DNA from 3 places in the Alteromonas sp. 76-1 genome. Region 1 is predicted to be linked to each of the others. Evidence: predicted binding sites of a transcription regulator. Region 1 holds the regulator's gene; each other region holds the start of a gene.
What was found. The regulator FNR, encoded in region 1, switches genes on or off when oxygen is low (the NO sensors DNR and NnrR bind a similar motif). The targets are predictions, from matches to a motif close to TTGATCTAGATCAA.
Positions count from the first base shown of each region.

Region 2: ALT761_RS17920 (GbsR/MarR family transcriptional regulator) is a predicted target of FNR. The motif match lies at 1,786-1,799, and genes of this name have one in related genera.
Region 3: ALT761_RS14995 (DnaJ C-terminal domain-containing protein) is a predicted target of FNR. The motif match lies at 1,769-1,782, and genes of this name have one in related genera.

Region 1 covers NZ_LR136958.1:2,288,548-2,292,986, reverse strand. Annotated here, with positions in the region: gene ALT761_RS09885 (heavy metal translocating P-type ATPase) at 1-1,563, shown strand, start outside; gene ccoS (cbb3-type cytochrome oxidase assembly protein CcoS) at 1,565-1,780, shown strand; gene ALT761_RS09875 (sulfite exporter TauE/SafE family protein) at 1,767-2,426, shown strand; gene fnr (fumarate/nitrate reduction transcriptional regulator Fnr) at 2,476-3,216, shown strand; gene uspE (universal stress protein UspE) at 3,314-4,237, shown strand.
Region 2 covers NZ_LR136958.1:4,231,337-4,235,775, forward strand. Annotated here, with positions in the region: gene ALT761_RS17910 (substrate-binding periplasmic protein) at 1-409, shown strand, start outside; gene ALT761_RS17915 (energy transducer TonB) at 544-1,578, opposite strand; gene ALT761_RS17920 (GbsR/MarR family transcriptional regulator) at 1,849-2,406, shown strand; gene ALT761_RS17925 (cytochrome ubiquinol oxidase subunit I) at 2,418-3,779, shown strand; gene ALT761_RS17930 (cytochrome d ubiquinol oxidase subunit II) at 3,789-4,439, shown strand, end outside.
Region 3 covers NZ_LR136958.1:3,470,127-3,474,565, reverse strand. Annotated here, with positions in the region: gene ALT761_RS15010 (DUF1287 domain-containing protein) at 1-371, opposite strand, end outside; gene ALT761_RS15005 (hypothetical protein) at 551-979, opposite strand; gene ALT761_RS15000 (hypothetical protein) at 1,333-1,641, shown strand; gene ALT761_RS14995 (DnaJ C-terminal domain-containing protein) at 1,846-2,805, shown strand; gene ALT761_RS14990 (chaperone modulator CbpM) at 2,798-3,094, shown strand; gene ALT761_RS14985 (LysR substrate-binding domain-containing protein) at 3,102-4,022, opposite strand; gene ALT761_RS14980 (hypothetical protein) at 4,157-4,390, shown strand; gene ALT761_RS14975 (glycosyltransferase family 25 protein) at 4,419-4,439, opposite strand, start outside.

The sequences.
Region 1 (4,439 bases):
TTTATCTTTCTACTGCTGTTAAGCCGATTCCTTGAACATAGGAGCAGGCACCGTGCGGCGCAAATTTCAGCCAATATGATGCAATATATTCCTGTTTCAGCGGCCAAAATTGAAGAAGATGGCTGTATTGTTCAGGTCCTTGCAAAGCAATTAGCGCCCAATGATGTGGTACTGGTGAAGCCTGGTGAAACCATCCCTGTCGATGGTATTGTGCTAGACGGTACCGCTGCGGTTGATGAGTCTATGTTAACGGGAGAATTTAATCCCGTCAGTAAATCGGCCAGCCATGTAGTTTACGGCGGTACAGTAAACCAAGATGGCACACTAACGGTTAAAGTGACTCAAAGCTTAAAGCATGCCTTGGTCAATCAAATCGTACGTTTACAAGCTAGCGCCATGGCAAGCAAGCCAAAAGCTGCGCAGATTGCCGATAACTTTTCCCGTTATTTTGTGTTCTCAGTGTTGTTGATATCGGCTTTAACCTACAGTTATTGGTCGTTTGTGGGCAGTGAAGATGCTTTTTGGATCACCATCTCGGTATTAGTGGCAACTTGCCCTTGTGCCCTTGGCTTAGCCACACCCTCAGCGTTAACCTGCGCTATGGCAAAGTTAAATCGTCAGGGCATTTTGTTAAAGCGTGCTGACGCATTAGAGCAACTTAACGATATTGATACCATTGCCCTTGATAAAACCGGCACACTGACCGAAGGTAAGTTCTCTTTGCAACAGCGCTGGTTTGCTAAAGGGGTAGATCCAGTGCAGGTAATGGCGCTAACTACATTGTTAGAGTCTCGTTCTGAGCACCCTATTGCTCGTGCCTTCGACAACGATAATGTTAAGTCACAAAATAAAACCCTGCCTAATACCATGAACGGATTTACCGTTACACCAGGTGGCGGCATTAGTGGTGAGATAGACAACGTCGTTTTTACTATGGGTTCAGCCGTATTTTGTAACTTATCAACCACCTCAAAGGTAGACATACCGGCAAACGTGTTTTTGTGTGCAGATGGTGTATTAATGGCCGCGTTCTGCGTAAATGATAGCTTGCGGCAAGATGCCTTAGCGACACTCACCGCACTGAATGAGCATCAATTAGTGGTGCTAAGTGGCGATACACAGAAAAACGTTGATGCACTTACTGCCAGTTTACCAATCAACTTAGCAAAGGGTGGCTTATCACCGGAGCAAAAATATTCACAGGTGCATACTTTGCAAAAGCAAGGTCGCAAAGTCATGATGATGGGCGACGGTATAAACGATGCCCCTGTTCTTGCTAGCGCAGATGTGGCGGTTGCGGTAGGAAACGCCACAGATGTAGCCAAAACAGCCGCCGATGTTATTTTGCTAGGTGACAGTTTGCTATCGGTACCAACCTTATTTTCTGTAGCTAAACAGGCGAAACGTAAAATTCAGCAAAATATTGCATGGTCAGTAGGTTACAATATTATCATTCTACCCTTTGCGGTGTCGGGGTTACTCTCTCCCTGGATGGCCGTAGTTGGCATGTCACTGAGTAGTATTATTGTGGTCACCAATTCAACGAGGTTATTAAGTAAATAATATGAGTATCATTTACGTCTTAATTCCCATTGCTATTATTATTGTTGCGCTGGCACTGGTTATCTTTTTCTGGGCGGTAAAAACCAATCAGTTTGAAGATCTTGATAGACAGGGCTACAGCATTTTGTTTGATGATGATTTATCTGGTGATGAAAAGAAGCTAGCCGAACAGCGAAAGCAGTTACAACAACGTAAAGAAACAGATGACAGAGATTAATATATTCTCTGCTTTTTTTATCGGAATTGCTGGCGGAGTGCATTGTGTGGGTATGTGCGGTGGTATTGTTGCCGCACTACGTACAGTAACGCCAAGTAATGAACCGGCATTACCCTACACCCTTGCCTATAATTTCGGCCGTATCCTCAGCTATACATTAGCCGGCGCTATTACAGGCGCTGTCGGCCAAATAGCCACCGAGTTTGTGCCTATCGCTAAACCCGTTTTATCTTTGATTAGTGGCGTTATGCTGCTGCTATTAGCGTGTTATCTGGGAAAGTGGTGGCAAGGCTTGAATTATATTGAAGCGATGGGGCGCGGCTTATTTAAAGCTATTCAGCCAATATCTAAACGATTTCTTCCATTCAAAAGCCCAGTTTATGCACTACCCTATGGCTTTATATGGGGCTGGCTTCCCTGCGGGTTGGTCTATTCCACGTTAACGTGGTCGTTGGCATCGGGGTCAGCCGTTGACGGCGCTGCCATCATGTTATTTTTTGGGTTAGGCACTCTGCCCACTTTGTTAGCCGCAAGCGCAGGTAGCCAGTATCTAATAGCAGGTTTCAGGCATCCCGTGGTAAGACAATGCTTTTCAGGAATATTGGCTATTTATGCTCTCTTTTTAATTTATGCAGCAATTTCATAAACAAAAGAGTAAGATTATATTAAGTCGAATCTATTTATAGTTTGAACCTATGAGCAAAGGAAGCCAATTCTCAATTCATTGTCAAAATTGCAGTTTCAGCCACTTGTGTTTGCCCGTTGCACTAAACAAGACTGAGATTGAATCTTTAGATGATATTATTGAGCGAAAGAAACCCCTTCACAAGAGTGATTTACTGGTAAAGTCGGGAGATACATTCAACTCTCTTTACGCAGTACGCACGGGCTCTTTTAAGTCTTTCGTCACCAATTCAGATGGTGAAGAGCAGATTACAGGTTTTCACTTCCCTGGCGATATTATCGGCTTCGATGCCTTACGGGAAAACAAGCACCAAAGTTATGCTCAGGCATTAGAAACCGCCATGGTGTGCGAACTACCGTATGAAACGCTTGATGAGATGTCAGTTCAATTTCCTAAGTTAAGACATCAAATAATGAGTTTTATGAGTGCGGAAATTAAACAAGATCATGATCTCATGATGTTGCTTAATAAACGCTCAGCGGAAGAACGTCTATTGTATTTCCTCTCTCAGCTTTCTCAACGTTTCGAAGAACGTGGATTTTCAAATAAAGAATTTCACCTAACCATGACTCGAAATGAAATTGGGAACTATCTTGGTCTAACTATTGAGACCATTAGCCGCCTATTAAGCCGTTTTCAAAAAGAAAATATTATCCAAGTGGACGGTAAACTCATCACTATTTTAGATTTTGATGAGATGTCACAACGTTTAACGTCTGTGGTTGCACCTAATATCGCCTGTAATAGCTAATCTTCAAAGCTTTTGATCTAAAACAAGTTACGTAATAGCAAATAGGTATTACACTTAAATTGTAGCAACCAAAAATCTAAAAATGTTTGGAGGGGTTATGATTAAGTATGAACGTATATTAGCTGTCATTGAAGCCGATAGAGAGACCCAACCTGCGCTTAGCCGTGCATATGAACTTGCCAAAAAGACAGGTGCCTCTGTCACCGCCATGCTGGTGGTTTACGACTTATCTTACGATATGACAACCATGCTTAGCCCTGATGATCGTGAAGCTATGCGCGACGCGGTCACTAAGGAACATGCGGGTTGGTTGCGTAAAACCCTTACCGATTTAGGCTTTGATAAAACCGATATAGTTGTTGAATGGAACAACCGTGCCTTTGAAGCTGTGGTGCATTACGTTATCGACAACAATATAGATTTAGTGGTAAAAGCAACTAAGCGCCATGACGATTTAGCCTCTGTTATTTTTACTCCTACAGACTGGCATCTACTTAGAAAATGTCCCTCGCCCGTATTGTTAGTTAAAGATCATGAATGGCCTGAAAATGGTGAAATTATTGCTGCGGTAAATATAGGCAGTGAAGACGATGAACATGCAGTACTTAACGACAAAATCACTGTAATAGCTAACGATTATGCCGCGTTACTCAGTGGTAACGTTAATTTGGTAAACAGCTACCCCGCTACGCCGCTAAATATTGCTATTGAAGTTCCTGAGTTTGACCCAGACACATACAACAACGCAGTAAAGCACCATCACGAGCTTGAGATGAACACACACTGCGAAAAGTATGCTATCGATAGCGAGCGCTGTTATGTGAAGGAAGGCCTTCCCGAAAAAGTCATTCCAAGGATAGCCAAAGATATAGACGCTGAACTTGTTATCATCGGTACGGTTGGCAGAGTAGGTATTTCTGCGGCCCTTATAGGTAACACCGCTGAACATGTTATTGATGAACTTGTGTGTGATGTACTGGCAATAAAACCAGACGGTTTTATTTCGCCGCTTTCACGGTAATTCATACAAGTTCGTGCATAGCCTGACATCACGCTTTGCTAGCAAACGTTATATAGCCTTAAGCGCTATCGGACTATAGCCTTAAGCGCTATTGGCATTTGTTAGCAGTCAGTGCTAGCGCGATACAAAAAATCTTCACCTCGCACATTCAATTTTACTTGATTACTGTATAATGGTTTTTTTCGCAGTAACCAAGCTATTG
Region 2 (4,439 bases), 1.9 Mb from region 1:
TTTACACGTATCTTCAGCATCGTTGATGAACGCTGGTTTTTCCTTAGCACTTGGCACAAGTACGCCTAACGCTAAGGCCACTATTGAAGCGTTTGAACAAACCATTCAGGTTATGCAACAAGATGGCAGTTACAATAAAATTCTGGGGCTACCTTGGCTATCCAAAGACATTAACAACGACGGTATCGCCGACTATATTGGTCAAACTAGTGTAAGCCTTGTACCCACAGATACACTTACCGCCTACCCACTCGATAAATCGTTACCTGGTGATAAAAGTGTTTACGTTATTGATGGTGTTATCGTTGAAACGAAAGCTGAGGCGATGGCAATGCTTGATGGCGTTAAGGTCGAGCGAGAAAGTTTGCTCGACCCTGATGTTTATAAAACCATGATAAGACGCTGGTAGTTACTTACCTGCGCTTTTTTCCGCTTTTTATTGCGCTTTTTAGCAGCAGATTTTAGCAGAGCCTTTTGCTAGCACTGTAGAAGAGCGCCCTTATAGTCAATCATTTTGCGAAACAGCTCTCGCTTTCTTAATTTTCAACTAGTGATTTCAAGAATATCAAATGTTGAGCCAGCATCACCTCTGATTAACAAGATACAATCGGAAGTTTGCGCCGGAAACTCTATTTTGTTCTCCCAACCTTCTATATATTTTTGTTGATAATCGTTGCATCTAAGCTCCACTGAATCAACATTCCCTTGAGACACTTTAACTTTAAATATTGAGGAATCATACGTTTGAGACCACGCGCCTAAATGACTCAGCTGACCTTTAGTGATGTTTGCTGATCCAGTCGCTTTAGCAGCCTTCAGTGCATCTGCAAATTGTTGATAGGTTTCTTCAGATAAATTAAGGCCACTAACACTTCCCATTCGCGAAAGGGTTTCGGCGGCGCCATTAAAATTTCCGAAATAAAGCTGTGACTCAAAAAGATTCACCGTCGACTTAGCCAATATTGCTATAGGCAAGTGTTCGTATAAATCTACTGTAATTTGGGATTGGCGCATATATTCTAAAAATTCTTCATTTTTATAATAATAGATAGACTTTAACCACGCCGCCAAAGCATGTTCGTTTAAATTTTTAGTATGGTCTTCTACCAAATTGTCTATGGATTTTTTTATGTTAAGCATATCTGCGGTAGGACTAGAAAGCGCATCTATGGTAGCTTGGTATTCTTTTGCAAAGGCAGGCGTCACACTACCTTCGCTATGGCCAGCCTCTGAGTATGTGTGTTTAACAAACAGAGTTTGAGCACTTGCTACTGGCATATTGTTAACGAGCGCAGGAGAATATTGAAGGTTTCTTATGTATTTAGTGACTTTTTTGACATATCTGTCTTTACCTGAATAATCAAAAACAACGATATCTTTCGTTGTGCCGTCTTTGTCTATTATAAATGAAACTCTTGTCCAACCTTCCATGCCTCCGCGCGAGGTAAAGGTCTCTTCCACTTTATTAGCATTTTTTATTATTTTGGCGGCTTTAACTTCTTTGCTGTTACCATTGGCAAAAGAGAAGCCGCTGGACACGATCAATAACACGCATAATAGCGCAGAAAATATTTTCACAATTTATCCCTAATTTTTAGCGTGTTAAAAGTAATAAACCTCAACATCGCGTTTCCTGTTTAATTCTATATTGTTTATAGCACCTATCTTTTAAACTTAACAATAAATCGAAACGTCACGAGACAACTTATCAACGAACATAAGATTCACCATGCCCATTTATGTCGTTTTCGAGTTCCTCCTAACATAATTTTCATCTGATACTTGTTGATCTCAATCAAACTTCGGCATAAACTTTCAGTAATTTCTGAAAGTTCAGCAGGTATAGACATGAAAATGACACCACTTATTACTTCCGCGGTTATGCATTTCGGCGAAATGGGCAGTCGTTGGGGCTTTAACCGTACTGTGGGCCAAATTTTGGCGCTGATTGTACTTGCTGATGAACCCATCTCAGCGCAAGAAATCGCCGACGCGCTAAATATATCTCGCGGCAACACCAGCATGGGATTAAAGGAGCTACAGTCGTGGCGCTTGGTAAAACAGCACCTTGTCCCTGGCGAACGAAAAGAGTTCTTTATTGCCGGCGGTGACATTTGGACCCTAGCAAACCGCGTATTCGAAGAGCGCCGCAAACGCGAAATAGACCCTACCATGAGTTTATTGCGAGATTTATTACTCGATACGCCCGCCAACAAAACTGAAGCTAACGCACAAGATAAGCTGAATGAAATTCATGACTTATTAGAGTCGGTAACCGCATGGTCACAAGAGCTTCAAAACCTAGGCCCAGATAAACTTAACACCTTGATGAAACTCGGCTCGGGTGTTGGCCGTATGTTAGAACTGAAAGACAAAATTCTTCCGGGAAAAAATTCCGTTAATTAAGGAGACTATCTGTGGATGCGTTCTTGCTGTCTCGTTTACAATTTGCATTAAATATTAGTTTTCATATTCTGTTTCCTACTATCACCATGGCAATGGGATGGTTCCTTTTCTACTTCAAATTTCGCTCAAATGTAACCGGCCACCCTGTTTGGATGCGTATGTACCGCTTCTGGGTGCGCGTATTCGCACTAAGCTTTGCACTTGGTGTAGTAAGTGGCGTGACCATGTCTTTCCAATTTGGTACCAACTGGCCCGGCTTCATGGAGCGGGTGGGTAATGTGGCAGGCCCCCTATTGGGCTACGAAGTCCTTACTGCGTTTTTCTTAGAAGCTACCTTCCTTGGTATTATGCTGTTTGGTATTCGCCGAGTCCCTAATTGGTTACACACCCTTTCAACATTGATTGTGGCAGTGGGCACTACCATGTCAGCCTTTTGGATTTTGGCGCTTAACAGCTGGATGCAAACGCCTCAGGGGCATGAAGTTATAGATGGCGTTGTGTATGCGGTAAATTGGAGCGAAATTATTTTTAACCCTTCGTTCCCGTATCGCTTTGTACACATGATGCTAGCTTCGGGTTTGACGGCCAGTTTCTTAATTGCCGGTTTGTCGGCCTACCGTATGTTGAAAGGTGATGACAAGCTAGCGCCAAAGCTTGCTCTTAAAACCGCAACCTATACCGCGGCAGTGCTTATTCCTTTGCAGATTTTTGCGGGCGATATGCATGGATTAAATACCCTTGAGCATCAACCACAAAAAGTTGCCGCAATGGAAGGCTTGTGGGATACCACAGAGGGGGCGCCCTTACTGTTGTTTGCTATTCCCGACGAAGAAAGCAGGGAAAATCACTTTGAAATACCGGTACCCAACGGCGCGAGCCTAATTTTAACCCATAAAATGGATGGCAAAATTCAAGGCCTGAACGACTTTGAAGGCGAGCATCCGCCAGTAGCACCTGTATTCTTCGGGTTTCGGGTGATGGTAGGCATGGGCTTTTTAATGTTGGCGGTTTCGTGGCTTGGTAGCAGTTATTTACTTAGAGGGAAATCTTTCCCACTCTGGCTCAAGCGAGTATTCGCTGGCATGGCATTCAGCGGCTGGATTGCAACCTTAGCCGGTTGGTATGTGACTGAAATTGGGAGGCAGCCTTATCTCGTCAGTGGTGTTTTACGTACTCAAGAAGCGGTAACAACACTTCCTCCCGCGAATATCGCTTTCTCGTTCACCATGTACGCCACGATTTATACTATTTTGCTGTTCGCTTATATGGGAACGCTCATGTTGATGTGTCGCCGCGCCGTTGAAATTGAAGAGATTTCTACGGAAGAGCGCGAAATGGCAAAAGCTAGCAAAATGTCGCCGGCTAACACTTAAGGAGCAGCTATGTTATTCGAAAATGTATCAGCAGAAACATTAGGGAATATTTACGTTGGCCTGCTTGGGCTGGCAGTATTGCTGTACGCTATTTTAGATGGTTACGATTTAGGGGTAGGTGTTTTAATACCGCCCCGAGAAGAAAAGTTTCGTGACGATATGATTGCTTCTATTGGGCCCTATTGGGACGCCAATGAAACGTGGTTGGTATTGGCCGTTGGGCTTCTGCTGATTGCTTTTCCCGAAGCACACAGTGAGGTGCTTCAAAGCCTTTATATTCCCGCAACTATAATGCTATTAGGGCTCATTTTACGTGGCGTCTCTTTTGATTTTAGGGCGAAGGTCGTTCAAGTGCATAAGCGTAAGTGGGATCTCACCTTTAAGTACGGTTCATTACTTACCACGCTGGCGCAAGGTTATATGCTAGGCATTTATGTAACCGGCTTGCGTACCGACTTATGGGCACAAGGCTTTGCCTTACTGTCTGCTATTGGTGTAACGGCTGCGTATGCGTTTATTGGCTCTTGCTGGTTAATATTAAAAGCAGAGAACAACTTACAAGCCAAAGCCTATTATTGGGCGCGCAGAGGATTGTTTGCGCTTTCTATAGGAATAGTAGCGGTTAGCCTAGCAAACTTAACCTTGCATGATGATGTGCGT
Region 3 (4,439 bases), 1.2 Mb from region 1:
AAACTCTCACCATGTCGAGATAAAAACACCTGTAAATTGGGCACACGACGATGATCGATATTTCTATCTGGTTTATTCAAACCCCAAATTTGTTTCGATGGGTATACTGCAAAGTTATCAGACATATCTTGATGAACAAGCATTTGTAAATCGGTGCCAAGTGACCGATAGGTGCGGATGATTACGTCTGTGCAAACGCCAATATTTTTCGGAACGTCACCATTGGGGTATGCAATAGAAAAATATGACCCATCATAGGTAATGTCATGTTTGGTGCGTTCAATTGCAGCGGAAACTATATCTTGCTCGAAACTACCACCCAAACAATACGGAGAGAACATCAACGCTATAATGCTTAGCAGTTTATTCATGTGGTAAATACCGCCTTCACCGACCTCTGCAGAGTATGGTTGATACGCTCCTTAGCCAATAGTGTCGCAGTCAAAGTTTTTATGAAATGACTCTCAGAAAAACCACCGCATACATTGAAACACTCAAATCTAGGCAGACTATCTGCCTAGATTCAAAGTGAAGAGCGCGTTGAGGTGTATTAGTCTTTACTATCACACTCGCTTACGTCACCACCCATTTTTTTCTTCATTGCAATACATGCTTCACGCACTTTCTCAGCACCAGCATCCATCATGTCAGCACCTTTTTCTTTGCCATCTTCGTACGCGTCAGAGGCCATATCTTTGCCGTCTTCATATGCATCGGAAGCCATGTCTTTGCCGTCTTCATAAGCATCAGAAGCCATGTCTTTACCATCTTCATAAGCACTTGATGCAGAGTCTTTAGTTTCATCCCAAGCATCAGCTGCTTTTTCTTTTCCTTCTTCGTAGCCGTCAGCTGTCGCGTCGCCAGCCTTCTCCATTTCCATCATGGCTTCTTTTTTTGCTTCTTCTGTTGCCTCTTTATTAGACTCAGAACAACCTACTACAGACAGTAATAATGCTAACGCAATTGCTTTGTTTTTCATGGTGAAACTCCTTTTGCTGAATTTAGTGCAAATGTTAAGGTTAGTAATAAAGTTTTGTTCAATTATTAGCGTAACGCGAGAAGAAAATATCGGTCGTTATCACTAATCGTTGAAGCTTCAGTTTAGCTTAAATTGTCATCAAAGTGTTAAGAGTATTAGCGCTTCTAGTCACCTTTTGAAGCTTTTCATCTGCTGTAGCGCTTATTTGAGTGCTCTTGATACTTTTTACGCTTACAGTCCATTTTAAACGTTTGCATAAATTCTATCTCTATCTGCGTTCCTTCTGTTCAGCTAGTAGTTTTTCGTTTAGATTTAGCGGCTATAAAAGTTAATCTTCACCTTGGGCTATATTCATGAAAAAACTTTCTAAAGTGCAACTTAAACAACAAGCACTTGTCCTTGATGTTGCGAACATGCTTGAAGAGCAAGGGCGCGCTGAAATTCCCGGCATGGTGCAGTGCTGGTTTGATATGAAATACGAGATGTTCCCAAGCTCTTTATTACTGCGCTTTCAGTTTGAAGAAGAACAATCGTTAGCCGCCGCGGAACCGGAATTATTAAAATGGCGAAAGCGATTAAGCGCCGCCATGGTGAAAAAAGGGGTTATTCTAAAAGATATGCGAAGGCATCTAGTATTTACAGTAGAAGGGCCTGATGATTAAATCAGGTTTGCGTTTTTTGTATGGGTCACATTGCATTGGCCCCCCTTCATTTTTAGCCTAAATCGAAGCCAAATTTCCTATACAACGTTAATCATTCCCTCCCCATTTTTTGTAGACCTGTTGATATTTGATCAATATCAAATGATGCTTTATCGGCATCCGCTATATTAAGTATTCTATAGCCACTACGCTGAGCATCATTGAATGGAATTTAAAGATTATTATCAGATCCTTGGTGTTAAAGAAGATGCTGATTTAAAGGAAATAAAAAAAGCCTATCGGAAGCTTGCGCTAAAGCTGCACCCAGATATGCAACCAGACAGTAATTCCGATGAAGAATTTAAAGAATTAGTTGAAGCTTATGAGGTGCTTAAAGATCCGAAGCGCAGAGCTGAATATGACGAATTGAAAAAATATGGTGCAACTTCACACGATAATTTTCAACCGCCACCAGGCTGGCAAAGTAATAACGATTTCAATGGCGCTCATAACGGCGGCGACTTTTCAGACTTTTTTAATTCCGTATTTGGCGGTGGTTTTAATCAGGGGCCGCGAAGTCATCAAGCAGACGATTTTTCTGGGTTTAGCGATCACGGCCAAGATGCTGAGATTGAAGTGCCAGTATTCCTTGAAGACTTGTTTTCAGAAGCGCCTAAAACAATTCAATTTTCGATGCCATCATTAGAAAATGGGCAGATTAAACACGTCAATAAAACCCTAAAAGTTAAAATACCAGCCGGCGTGGTTGACTCAGAGCGGATTAGGCTTAAAGGCCAAGGCGGCAAAGGGCAGGGGCAAGGTAGAGATGGCGATCTTTATTTACACATTCGATTAGTACCACACCCACTGTTTGATGTTGAAGGGCATAACCTTGTTCTAACTGTACCTGTTTTACCGTGGGAAGCCGCGCTGGGATGCAAGGTTGAAGTGCCAACGTTGACCGGCAAAATTAGTTTGAATATCAAGCCAAATAGTCAAACAGGTCAAAAATTACGGGTTAAGGGTAAAGGCCTTAAAATGAAAACCGGCGTTGGCGATATGATTGCTGTTTTAAAAATCGTTATACCAAACACAACCAGTGATGAAGACAAAGTGTTATGGCAACAACTGGCGGAATTAAAACACGACGACCCTCGCTCACAATGGAGTAAAGAAAATGGTTGATACGCTGCTAGTAATATCATTCGAAGAACTTTGCCAAGTTGAACGGTTAAACCAAGAAATGATAGTTGAAGTTATTGATTACGGGATAGCTGAACCTGTTTCTGGCGACGATAAGAACGACTGGATGTTCGATACCAGCAGTGTTCGTTGGGTCAAAAAAGCCATAACGCTATATTCTCAATTAGAGTTGGATTGGGTAGCGGTAGCGATGATTGTTGAGTTACTGAAACAAAAAGAAAAGCTGACAGAAGAAAATGAATATCTTCACCGTCGGCTAACGCGGTTTTAACCTGTTTTTACGTTTGTAGTGCTTCATGGTTTGCCATTTTTTTTGTAAGCCACTCACAGAAATGCGCTATGCGTTGTTGTTTTGGTGAGTTCTTTAGATATACAAAATGAGATTTCCAGCGCACTGGATGGGGAATATCAATGGGTACCACCAATTGCCCTGATTTCAAATACTGACCAATCATAACATCAGAAGCTAACATAACACCCTGGCCTGCCAGTGCTGCGCTAACGGCAAGATCGCTCGAAGATACCACCGTCTTTCTTAGTATCTTATTTGAAAGATTAATTTTGCTGTGTTCAAAGTATGCTTCCCAACTTGCTTTCTCTTCTCCTGCAAGTGCGAGTAGGCGTGCCCCCAACATGTCTTTAACGCTATGCAGCTGCATTTGAGTTTGAAACTCAGGGGAGCAGGCGGGCACTACGCCATTTTCACCGAACCTTTGTACAATAAGGCTGTCATCCTTGGCCGCTGTGCTAGAGGTTGAAAAGCGAATGGCGATATCAATATCGCCTTTATGTAAGCTTTCAATGCGATTAGATGCTTGAATATTAATATTTATGGTGGGGTACTGATTAAAAAACTCGAATAAGTTGGGCATAAGCCACAATGCACAAAAAGCCTGAGTGGAGGTAACGGTTAAACTGCCTTCCAAGGGCTCTTCATGTACTTGATTCAAACCACTTACGATTTCACTAAAACCTTTCTCACAGGATGCATAAAGGGTTCTTCCCGGCCCAGTTAGCAGCATTTTTCGAGCTTGCCTACGAAATAAGCTTACCCCTAAATTAGACTCTAGCTGCCGCATTTGTTGGCTTACCGCGGCTTGCGAGATATACAGCTCTTCTGCCGCTTTGCTGTAGCTTTGATGCCGGGCGGCTACTTCAAAACAAAGCAGGTTATTCAGCCATCGTAATCGTTTATCCATTAATCGTTGTTATATAAGTTCAGCTTATCTTTTAAGTTAGTTTTTATCGTTGGTGAAGTAAAGGGTTAATCGCGAAACTTACGTTACCGAATGAGGAAAAACTTACGAATTTATGTCGAAAAGGGATTGGCGAAATGAACATGAAAACGAGCAGGGTTGGCGCATGCTTTAGCGCGATAAAAATCAACATGACTAGGTTTGTGATTGGTAATTCTCGCGTTGGCAGCACACGTTCAATAGTGGGTGAACAGCCTATAATGGCTAATAAAGAAATGTCAGAAGAAAACAATGGAAGTGGTACTAAAAAAAGTATGTTGTCGAAAATGGGAGATAAGTTGTGCTTATCAAAGTGGAGTGCATTTAAGTGAGGGTATTTAAGAGAGTGTTTAGGCTTTCTCAATGATTTAAAAACCAAAA